One region of the Megamonas hypermegale genome, then DNA from elsewhere that is predicted to be linked to it. Evidence: riboswitches for the same ligand, from Rfam matches in the RefSeq annotation. Region 1 holds a riboswitch; the other holds the start of a gene.
The links. Region 1 has a riboswitch for cobalamin ahead of cbiD (cobalt-precorrin-5B (C(1))-methyltransferase CbiD). Riboswitches for the same ligand answer to the same signal wherever they lie in the genome.
Positions count from the first base shown of each region.

Region 1 (6,288 bases):
ATTTGCCTGTTCATCTACCACTATAACAGCTGGGTCTTTAGATTTATGAACTATATACGGTGCTATCATTCGCACTGCAATACCAGTTGAAGTGAAAAAAATCAATGCTTGATATTTATAAAAAATCTCTGCTATTAAATCTCGCATTTTAGCAAATAAAATAGCATTTTTCGACAGATTTTGTCGTCCTTCTTTTACATAAATATCGCAGTCTTGTAATTCAAGCTGCAATTTTTCAGCTAAATTTAAGCCATTTTCAGTTACAGCGATTAGTGCATATTTCATTATTTATCTGTACCTTGACGATACATATGGCTAAAATCTGGTGCATAAAGACGAGATTTTGCATATTCTGTGTCTAAGCATTTGCCAACGACAATCATTGCTGTACGAGAAATATTATTTTCTTTAACAATATCAGCTATTGTTTCAAGTGTACCGCGTACTATTTTTTGTTCTGGCCAAGAAGCTTTTTGCACAATAGCAATCGGTGTTGTCTTATCGTAGCCACCTTCAATCAATTGTTCAACAACATCAGAAATCATATGTACACTGAGGAAAATACACATAGTAGCTTGATGTGATGCCAATGATTTTAATTTTTCTTTTTCAGGTACAGGTGTACGACCTTCGTTTCTCGTAATGATTACTGTTTGAGAAATTTCTGGCAAAGTATATTCTTGTTTTAATGCTGCGGCTGTAGCTAAGAAAGAACTTACACCAGGAACTACAGTGTATTCAATATTGCGACGGGAAAGTTCATCCATCTGTTCTTGAATAGCGCCATAAATTGCTGGGTCACCAGTGTGAAGTCTAACTGTCATTTTACCTTCTTGTTCAGCAGCAGTAATCGTTTCAATAACTTCACCTAAAGTCATTGAAGCGCTGTTATAAATTTCACATTCTGGTTTAGCATAATCCAATAAAGCTGGATTTACGAGTGAACCAGCGTAAATTATTACATCTGCTTCTTTTAACAATCTCTGTCCTTTAACTGTGATGAGTTCTGGGTCTCCAGGGCCTGCGCCAACAATATAAACCATAAAAAATATCCTCCCTAATTCACGTTATTTTACTTTTTTACAAGTAACAATATAAACTGGATTTTGTGCATTAAACATATCATAAGAACCAATCTTGCGCAAACGATTAACTTGCACTTGAATTGCTTCATATGTGTAATTTTCTTTTTTTGTCATGTATTCTGTAATCTGTGCTATCGTTTGAATGGTAACGGCATTTACGATAATTCTGCCACCTGTTTTTAATTTAGTATCAATTAAATCCAAAATTTCAAACATATGCTTTCCACTGCCACCGATGAACACAACATCGCAACTAGGTAAATCATCTAAACCTTTTGGTGCTTCTGTAGCAATGACTTCTACATTATTTTCTAATTTAAATTTAGCGATATTTTGATGCAATAAATTAACTGCTAAATCCTTTTTCTCTATAGCGTAAACTTTTCCCTGTGGAGCAAGTAAAGCCGCTTCAATGGATAAAGAGCCTGTGCCAGCGCCAATATCCCAAATGATATCATCTGGTCTAACCTTCGCTTTGCACATCGTCAAAATGCGAATTTCTTCTTTTGTCATCGGCACTTTATCGCGAATAAATTCTTCATCTGCTATTCCTGGTAAATTCAATAATACACCAACTTTCTTTCTATAATTTTTATATCAACCTTCTACTATCATCACGCAATGAGAAGCTATTTCCTTTGTCTGTGCTTCTTCTAAGGATAAACAAGCAATTTTTTCATCGGGATAAGACAATCTTGAACAGATATACGCTCTTGCATTTTTATCCCAACCGCGTTCTATTAAATATTCTGCAATACGCCCTGAATTAAATTTATTATCCGTGAGCATACCGATAATTCGCCCTTTAACGTATACTAAATCTTCATCTTTTGGCACTCTGCCATGAAAACTAAGTAAACTTGCTTCTTGCCATGGAAGTGCTATCTTAGCAAATGCAACTTGCATTGAACTAAGCCCCGGAATGACTTTTATCTGCTCAAGCGAAAAATTCTTTCTCAATGAACTCAGCAAAGAATAATAACCTGGGTCTCCTGACACCATCACAACTACATCATTTTGCTTTAATTCTTCACCGATAAAGTTCATAACTGCTTTGATATCAGCTTTTATAGCAAAAGTCTTTTGACCTTCTCGTGCAAAATCAGCTAAAGCCCTACTGCCACCGACTAATACTTTTGCATTTTCAATAGCTTTTAAAGCTTTTGGCACTACATATTCTCTTGCACCGGGACCAATGCCAGCTACAATTATTTTAAATTCCAACCCAATCTACCACCTATTTGTCTTGCATTATCATCCATACCTAGGATTTCACCTTTTAAAGTCACAATGACAGTGCCAACATTCAGCGCATTAAATACATGTTGTTGACTGCGCAAACTAGCTCTCTGTGCTAATAAATCATAATAACCCTTTTGCTTTAAATTATATTTTTCAATAATTGGCATAGCAGCTTCTGTCGTCTTAACTTTAAAAATTTCTTCTATACCTTCTTTATCCATGCCGAGTAAAGCAGCATATGAAGCTAATATTTCTAATCTCGCATCAGCTATTTTGCTATGTGTATAAAAAATTCCGCCAGAAACTTTTACTAATTTGCCTAAATGACCTAAAAGCAATACGGATTTTATACCTTCATCAGCGGCAAATTCCAACATATGACCGATAAAATTACTCGTTTGAATTAATGCTTTTTGTGGCAATTCTAAACTCTTTGCTATATTTTCGCCTATTTTTCCCGGAACAAATACTATATCATCAAAACCATTTGCCTTTGCTACGGAAATCTGTGGCGTCAAAGAATTTTTAAAGCCTTCTTCGGACATCGGACGCACAATACCTGTCGTTCCAATGATTGAGATGCCACCTTCAATTCCTAATATAGGATTTAAAGTTTTTTTAGCTAATTCCACACCTTTCGGTATTGAAATTGTAATATCACAGCCATAATTTTTTGGCAATAATTCGCGTACAACATTTGTCATCATCTTGCGCGGGCCTGGATTTATTGCAGGCTGTCCCGGTGCTACAGAAAGACCAGGCTGTGTCACCGTGCCAATTCCTAAACCAGCATGAAAATTTATCATTTCACCTTGCGGATTTATTACTACTTCCGTAAACACAGAAGAACCATGTGTAATATCCGGGTCATCGCCACCATCTTTGATGACTTCTGCCTTTGCACCGTGCTCAGTAAATTCTATGTTTTTAATAGGAATATGCAATAGCTCACCACTTAAAGCATATAAATCTACTTCATTTACGATATTGCCTTGTAGCGCTAAGATTGCCGCTTTAGTTCCTGCCGCAGCACATGAACCCGTTGTATAGCCACTTTTCATCTTTTTGTGCATAAAAAAATCTCCCTTAGACAGGAAGATATACTACTCCTACATCAGATTTTACCTCAATGTAAAAATATCTATCCACCTGCCCATCTCTCGTGAGTCTGAAAATCTATAAATAAATTTTCGCGGTGTTTTCCCAACAGGCAAGTCTCCTGACTTAGGTTCTTCGCTGTACTTCGCCTTCCCAAATACAATTCAGTGACATAATTGAAGCAAGCTCCCCTTACAGTGGCGGGACCGTACCGGCTTTCCGGTTTCCTTATTAAGCTAACGCACCTGTCTTTATAAAATTAACATAATAATATTATAGGCATTATCTTTTAATACTGCAACTGATTATTCAATCACCTATTTTTACTGCTATACATATCTAAAATCTCATCAATTTCACTTTTCGGCATATCAGGCAGATAAATAATTTTCCTTGCTGGAATGCAGTGCTTGTTTATCATCTTTTCCATGAAAATCATATCAAGCCATTTTCCAGCTTTATAACCGCATTTTGTAAAATGAGCTATTTTTTTATAACCCATTTTTGTATGAAACATTATGCTTTGCGGATTGGGATACGTTATGCTCGCATATAAATTAGTGATATTTTGTTTTTGCAGTATCGCTTCTAATATTTTATATAATTTTTCACCTAAATGATTGCCTTGAAATTGTTCCATTATATAGATAGAAGTTTCAAGTCCCCAATTATACGCTACTCTCTGTCTAAATGTAGACGCATATACGTAACCTGCAATTTTATCATCGACTATTGCTACGATGTACGGAAATTTACTCAATACATTTTCCATTCTCCGTCTAAATTCATCAATACTTGGTACTTCATACTCATATGTAATATCTGTATTTTTTACATATGGAGCATAAATATTTAACAAATCTTCAGCATCACTTAACTGCGCTAAGCGAAATTTTATATTCATGAATAATTCACCTCAAAAAATTTTTAGCTTTAAATATTCTAAAACGATAAAAGATTTAATTTCAACATCTATTTAAATTTAAAATTATAATTGATATTCATTATTGACATTTAATATACAATAAGATATATTTTAAGTATACCCCTATGGGTATATAAAATTAAAGATAAAATAGGGAAAAGAGGGATTACCATGACTACTTCTGACAGTTGTTCTTTACACGACAAAAATTTAAATACCCATAATCATTCCACACACGAACACCATTGTAATTGTTGTCATCATGAAGATGATAATACACATCACGAAGCAAATTTCCATGAATACCAACAAAAAATTTATAAAATAGATAATATTGATTGTGCTAACTGTGCCGCTAAAATTGAAACTAAACTCAATGAATTACCCGAAATTGAGCATGCTTCATTGACATTTCTGACTAAACAGTTAAAAATCACAGCTAAAAATCCCGATGAATTACTCGATACCATCACTAAAATAGCAAATACTATTGAACCTGGTGTTACTATTACACCATTTCAAAATAATGCTATTCCATCTGGTTATGTAGAAAAAATTTACACGATTGACAATATTGATTGCGCTAATTGTGCCGCTAAAATTGAACACAAATTAAATGAACTGCCAGAAGTTTATAACGCTACATTGACTTTTGCTACAAAGCAATTGAAAATCGTAGCTAAAAATCCCGATGAACTTTTGCCTACTATGCGCAAAATAGCCAATAGTGTAGAACCCGGCACTACTATCACTTTGCGCTCAGAAAATAAAAAATCTATTGATACACAAGATACAAATTTCTTTAATAAAAAAAATATAGCCATTGCTGAAATCATTATCGGCGCAATTTTATTTGTAATCGGTGAATTCACTGATTTAGTTCCCGACAAATTTTCACTTTATCTTTATATCATCGCATATTTAATTCTTGGCTGGAAAATAATAAAAACCGCCATAACTAATCTTTTCCGTGGCAATGTCTTTGATGAAAACTTTTTAATGAGTATCGCTACGCTCGGTGCTTTCGGCATTAAAGAATATCCAGAAGCTGTCGGCGTAATGCTTTTTTATCGCATTGGCGAATATTTTGAAGAACGCGCTACAGAAAAAAGTCGCAGTCAAATTATGGAAGCAGTTGATTTACGACCGGAAACAGTCAATTTAATAAAAGATGATAAAATCATCTCTCTTCCTGCTGAAAAAGTGCAAGTAAATGATATAATTCTCGTTCGCGCTGGTGATAGAATTCCTGTAGATGGAACAGTCATCGAAGGTGAAAGCCGCCTTGATACTTCACCTGTAACGGGCGAGCCAGTCCCTATAAAAATTTCACCAAATAGCCATGTAACTTCTGGCTGTCTAAATATATCTGGCGTCATAAAAATGCGTGTAGATAAAATTCTTTCAGAATCCATGGTTTCTCGCATTTTACAATCGGTTGAAAATGCTGCTGCTAATAAACCTAAAATCGACCGCTTCATAACTCGCTTTGCTCGCATTTACACACCAATCGTCGTCGCTATCGCTGCTATCACTGCCATCATTCCATCACTTATAACGGGCAATTGGGAATACTGGATTTATACAGCATTGACTTTTCTCGTCATCAGTTGTCCATGTGCTCTTGTATTAAGCGTGCCACTCGCATTCTTTTCTGGTATTGGCAGAGGTTCTCGCCAAGGCATATTATTCAAAGGCGGTTTAGCCATTGAAGCGCTCAAAAATATCAAGACAATCGTCATGGATAAAACAGGCACTATCACTGAAGGAAGTTTCAAAGTCAAAGAAATCAATCCTACAGAAAAACATTCCGCTAAAGAATTATTATCCTATTGTGCTAGCGCTGAAAAATTTTCCACACACCCAATCGCCACAAGTATTGTAAATGAAGCTATAAATCAACAAATCACGCTCCAAACAGCACAAGAAAATCAAGAA
Region 1 covers NZ_LT906446.1:1,628,369-1,634,656, forward strand. Annotated here, with positions in the region: gene CKV65_RS07890 (cobalt-precorrin 5A hydrolase) at 1-285, opposite strand, end outside; gene cobM (precorrin-4 C(11)-methyltransferase) at 285-1,043, opposite strand; gene cbiT (precorrin-6Y C5,15-methyltransferase (decarboxylating) subunit CbiT) at 1,068-1,649, opposite strand; gene cbiE (precorrin-6y C5,15-methyltransferase (decarboxylating) subunit CbiE) at 1,683-2,309, opposite strand; gene cbiD (cobalt-precorrin-5B (C(1))-methyltransferase CbiD) at 2,294-3,400, opposite strand; cobalamin riboswitch at 3,520-3,689, opposite strand; gene CKV65_RS07915 (GNAT family N-acetyltransferase) at 3,739-4,329, opposite strand; gene CKV65_RS07920 (heavy metal translocating P-type ATPase) at 4,522-6,288, shown strand, end outside.

Region 2 (6,288 bases), 400 kb from region 1:
GAAGTTCAATCAGGTATCAGCTTATCTAAATTTAGAGCTCGCCTGTATTATTTAAATGTAATTGTAACTATGGCTCCACTGCTTGGCTTACTAGGTACTATTGTCGGCATGATTTCTGCTTTTAGTATCTTCAATCTCCAAGAAGGTCAAGCTATTGCCATTACAGGTGGCGTCGGTGAAGCTTTGATAGCTACAGCTACAGGTCTTTGTGTTGCTATCATTTCACTAGCCATTCACTCTTATTTCGTACAGCGCATTGACCATATTGTAACTGATATGGAACAAGCCTTCTCACTAATTGAAGGGTTAATTAATAGAGGTGATAAATAATGCGCCTTCGCAACAGACGTTCTTTCCGCAAACCAGAAGTCATGATTATCCCAATGATTGATATCATGTTCTTCTTACTCGTATTTTTCATGCTCAGCACTTTATATATGGTGGATTTAAAAACAATCCCTGTAAATATGCCTAAGGTGGCTAATGCCCAAACACAGACAAATGTCAATTATCTCGTTACCATGAAAGCTGATGGCTCTTTGTACTTAGAAGATAAACCCATTGATGAAGAAACTCTAATTCAAAATGCCAAGGTACAATACAGTCAAAATCCTGATTTTGCAGTTGTCATTCGCGCTGATGAAAGTATTGATTATGGAAAAATAATGGCACTTTTAGATAAATTAAAAGGAGCAGGAATTACAAAATTTGGACTTGCCACTGATACCATAAACGTTTCCCAACAGTAAAATACCTTGACAAAATATGAATAACAATGGTATTGTAAAAAAAGAGATTAAATTAATTATACAATTAGTTTAATTTATAATTTAATATTGAGTGGAACAGGTGTCCATTATTGGACTTAATAGAGAAAGCAGTATAAGCTGCTACGGTCCCGCCGCTGTAGAAGGGAGCAACTTCAAAATTACGTCACTGGGATATTTTTTATATCCTGGGAAGGCTTGAAGACGCTATGAACTTGAGTCAGAAGAACTGCCTGTTTGTCAATCACCGTTATGACCTGCGAGAGATAGGTAGGAGATTTGAAGCTTTATTAAGCAATCCAAAGAACCTTTTAGCGCGCAGAAGGTTCTTTTTTTTTGAACTTTTAACCTAAAAAGACTAAAGCAGGTATTATCGTGATAACTCATTTGAAAACTTATCGTTTGTCATTATTAAAATTAATAAAATCTTTCTATCAACACTCACTCACTCAACAACACAATTAATTTTAATAGACAACTTTAAGTTTTAGTTTGTACAAAGAGAAAGGAACGATAATATGAAATCAAAATGGAAAAGAATGTTAATTGCATCTATGGCTTGTATGGCACTTACAGGCTTTTGCACCACATCATTTGCAGCTTACAGCCTCAATACTGAAGTAAAAGATGCTACACCTGCACTTTTACAAGCATCTCAAATAGGTGTTCGTACTTATAATACAACTGATGCGGATTTACAAAAAGCTCCAAACAAAGATGCTATCTTAGTTATGAGCTTTGGAACTACTTACCCAGAAACACGTGCAAAAACAATCGAAGCTACTGTAAAACAAATTCAAGCAGCTCACCCTGATACAAAAGTAGTGCTTGCTTTTACTTCCCATATCATCATTGACCGCATAAAAGCCAAAGAAGGCATCACTATTCCTACACCAGAAGAAGCTTTAGCTCAATTAAAAGCAGAAGGTTATACTCGCGTAGCCCTTACATCTTTGGATATAATTCCTGGCATGGAATACAATTATAAAACAGCCGTTTATGACATTTATAAAAATCAATTCAAGAAAATGACAATCGGTACACCTTTAATGTATTGGATGGGACAAGAAAACCAACGAGATGACGTAGAAGACACTATGAAAGCTCTCGGCAGTCAAATGCCAAAACTCGGCAAAGATGATGCTGTGCTTATCATGGCTCATGGCACACCAGACCCTGCCAATGCTTATTACGCTGTAATGCAAGACCGTTTAGATGCTCTTTACGGTGGAAAAGTAATGATTTACACTGTTGAAGGTAAACCAAATCTTGAAGACATTATCCCTAAATTAAAAGCACAAAAAATTAAAAACGTAACTATAATGCCATTAATGATGGTAGCAGGCGACCATGCTAACAACGATATGGCAGGCGATGAACCTGACTCACATAAATCAATATTACAGGCAGAAGGTTTCAATGTAACAACATATATTCACGGCTTAGGTGAAAATGCAAATATTCGCCAATTATTTGTAGATAGAGCTAATGAATCTTGGAATGCTCTTGAAGCTGAATAATATTACTAAGCTTGACGCGTTCTATTTTGCAAGTGTAAAATAAATAACGTATCTAAAACAAGTAAAAAAATAAGGTATGTAGTAGATTTTTCCGCTACATACCTTTTTGTACAGGAGGATTTTTTATGGCAGGAACTTTTTATGGTATTGGAGTAGGACCTGGAGACCCAGAATTATTAACAATGAAAGCGATTAAAGCTATTGAAAAAGCTGATGTTTTAATCGCCCCAAAAACAGAAAAAAAAGATGGTAGCGTAGCACTTAGCATTGCAAAACCATATTTAAAAAAAGATATTGAAATAGTTTACCAGGTATTCCCTATGGTCGTTAATTTTGAAACGACTGATGCTTGGCAAAAAAATAAAGAAGAAATCCTTGCATTACTGCAAGCTGGTAAAAATGTCGTATTCTTAACTTTAGGCGACCCAATGTTTTATAGCACATACATCTATGTTTATCGCCTTTTAGCTAAAGAAAAAGACATCAATATTGAAACAATTCCAGGTGTTCCAGCATTTTGTGCTATTGGAAGTAAACTCGGTTATCCACTCGTTGAAGGAAATGATATTATCAGCGTTATTCCAGCAACAGCAGATAAAGAAACTATCGATAAAGCACTTGCTGTATCAAACAATGTTGTAATGATGAAAGTCTACAAAAATTATCCTGAAATCGTAGATGCGTTAACAGATAATGATATGATTGAAAATGCTGTTCTCGTAAGCCGTTGCGGTTTACCAGATGAAGAAGTAATCACTGATTTACCAGCTCAAAAAGATAAAAAACTCAATTATTTATCTACAATCTTGACTAGAAGGAGCAAAAGCGTTTAATAAACGCTTTTAATAGACGTTATGAGAAATATAAAAATATCTCTGGCATGTCTTTTGCTCATCATTAGCATTTGTTTTATATTCACAGGCTGTGGCAATCAAAATGAACAAACAGCACAAAATACTGATAGTTATTTAACTATTACAGATGCTGCTGACAGAGTCGTAACGTTAAATAAAAAACCTGAAAGAATTCTTCCGCTGTCTGCTTCATTTTTGGAACCACTTCATGCTGTAGACGGCAAAATTATTGCCAGAGTATCTGCAAAAACAGGCATTCCAGATGAAGATAAAGATTTACCTGAAGTCGGCAATGTCTACAATATCAATTTAGAAAAAGTTATCGAACAACAACCTGATTTAGTAATTGCCTATAAAGGCATGAATGACAAATTTGTATCGACTTTTGAAGATAATAACATTCCTGTAATCGTACTTGATATGCGCACTTACGAACAAGTTCAACATACAGTCGATATCTTAGGTCAAATTACAGGCAATACTGATAAAGCTCAAAAACTCATAAATGATATGGACAGTAAAATCGCTGCTATAAAAGCGAAAATTCCGCAAGAAAATAAGCGCATCGCTATTTTACACAGTACATCACAAAATGTTACAGTACAATTAGAAAATAGTATTGCTGGTTCTGTTGCCAAAATCTTAGGCTTCACAAATATCGCAGATGGCATAACACCACTTGAAAGCAATCCTACAGCAGCACCATACAGCTTAGAAACACTCGTAGAAAAAAATCCAGAAATAATATTTGTAACAAGTATGGGGAAAATGGAAACGATTAAAGAAGCTATGCTGAAAAATGTAGAGAACAATCCAGCTTGGCAAACACTTCCAGCTGTACAAACGAATAAAGTTTATTTCTTACCTCAAGAGATGTTTTTGTTAAGCCCTGGTATTCATTATCCAGAAGCTGTAGAAACTATGGCAAAACTGGCTTATCCGGATAAATTCAATTAATGGTGGATTAGACTATGCAAAATAAATCAATTAATGAAAATACAAAATTGGGCATAGCAATTGATAAATGGCGAATACTAATGCTAGCAGTATTCGCCATTTTGGCTTTTACAGGCTTTTTATGCAGTATCATGAACGGCGCAGTTGCTATACCTTTTGATGAATTATGGCAAAATGTATCAACCGGTGCAGTTGGTTCTCATCAACAAATATTGATGAACATTCGCCTGCCTCGCACAATTGTAGCAGCACTCGTTGGTATGAATTTAGCCATTTCTGGTGCTATCTTACAGGCGGTAATGAAAAATCCGCTTGCAGACCCACATATTATCGGTATCTCCTCCGGTGCAGGGCTTACCGGTATATTAGTAATCGTATTATTTCCCAATATGGAATATTTAATCACACCAATAGCTTTTGTTGGTGCTATGTTTGCTGCTGTTTGCATCTATGCCCTTGCTTGGAAAAACGGCATTCGTCCATTGCGCATAATTTTAGCAGGTGTCGCAGTTTCTGCATTTTTAGGTGCAGGTATATCAGCTATACTCGTATTGTACAGTGATAGAGTTCATGGTGCACTGATGTGGATGGTCGGCGGTCTTTCCGCACGCTCTTGGCCACATGTAGAAATCATTTTACCATATGCCATCATTGGCTTTATATTAGCCATGATTGGCTCACGCCATTTAAACATATTACAATTAGGCGATGATATAGCTAAAGGTCTCGGTGTAAATATAGAAGCTACTCGCATCATTTTGACAGCAATAGGGGCACTGCTCGCAGCAAGTGCTGTTTCAGTGGCTGGACTACTCGGTTTTGTCGGCCTCATAGTACCTCATACAGCTCGCCTTATAATCGGTTCAGATTACCGTTTTTTAATACCAGCTTCAGCGCTACTCGGAATAGCTGTCGTAACTTATAGCGATACTTTCTCACGCGTGGCTTTTGCGCCAATGGAACTACCAGTCGGAATTTTTATGGCTATACTTGGAGCGCCATTCTTTTTGTTCCTATTAAGAAAGGAGCTTTAATATGCTATCGACACGTGGTTTAACTATCAAAATAAACAATAAAATCATTTTAAATGATATCAACCTCGATTTTAAACCAGGAAAGCGCACTGCTATCATTGGGCCAAATGGTTGCGGTAAATCAACACTTTTAAAAGCTATTTCTGGTTTATCACGAAATTACAAAGGTGATATATTCTTAGATAGCCAAAATATCAAAAATTGGTCGCGAAAAAAAATCGCTAAAAAGATGGCAATACTGCCTCAAGGAGCTACTACACCGAATGATTTAACAGTAAAAGAACTCGTTTCCTATGGTAGATTTCCTTATCGCTCTTTATTTAAAAGCTCTGACAATCAAAACGATAAAGACATCATTGAAAATGCTATGGCTAAAACTAAAGTAGATAAATTTGCATCCCGCCTCGTTTCAACACTTTCTGGTGGAGAACGACAACGCACTTGGATAGCTATGGCACTTGCTCAACAACCACAGATATTACTTTTAGATGAACCGACAACATATCTTGATATCGCTCATCAATTAGAAGTAATGCAGATTGTAACAGAACTAAATAAAAAAGAAAATATGACTATAATAATGGTATTACACGACATCAACCATGCTCGAATGTATGCCGATGATATTGTCATCATCAAAGATAAACAAGTCTTTGCTCAAGGTAGCCCTCAAAACACATTAAATCCCGATAATCTTGCTAACGTATTCGGTGTAAAAGCCGATATTTACCAAAATTGTCAAAACCCGCAAGATAAGATAATTTTTCCAGTAGCACTAACAAAATAAACAAGGTGAATATATGCTAACTATTAATTCTTTAGTAAAAAAATTTCCTACTAAAAACAAAGATGGAAAAATACTTTTAAAAACAGCAGTGGATAATCTCAATTTAAACATCAATAGTGGAGAAATCTTCGGCCTCTTAGGGCCAAATGGTGCTGGCAAAACAACTACTATTCGTATGCTTACCATGTTAACTAAACCTACTAGTGGAAAGATATTATACGATAATAAAGATATCTTCTCCTATGAACAGGAAATAAAAAAATACATTGGTGTTGTTCCTCAACACATAAATTTTGACCAAGATTTAACAGTATGGGAAAATATGGAACTTCACGGAAGATTGCACCATATGCCGACAAAACAACGCCA
Region 2 covers NZ_LT906446.1:2,030,938-2,037,225, reverse strand. Annotated here, with positions in the region: gene CKV65_RS09815 (MotA/TolQ/ExbB proton channel family protein) at 1-330, shown strand, start outside; gene CKV65_RS09810 (ExbD/TolR family protein) at 330-749, shown strand; cobalamin riboswitch at 831-1,018, shown strand; gene CKV65_RS09805 (sirohydrochlorin cobaltochelatase) at 1,286-2,287, shown strand; gene cobI (precorrin-2 C(20)-methyltransferase) at 2,413-3,120, shown strand; gene CKV65_RS09795 (ABC transporter substrate-binding protein) at 3,142-4,098, shown strand; gene CKV65_RS09790 (FecCD family ABC transporter permease) at 4,113-5,132, shown strand; gene CKV65_RS09785 (ABC transporter ATP-binding protein) at 5,134-5,919, shown strand; gene CKV65_RS09780 (ABC transporter ATP-binding protein) at 5,933-6,288, shown strand, end outside.
Region 2: linked by a shared signal. The riboswitch ahead of CKV65_RS09805 (sirohydrochlorin cobaltochelatase) and the one ahead of cbiD (cobalt-precorrin-5B (C(1))-methyltransferase CbiD) in region 1 are both predicted to bind cobalamin.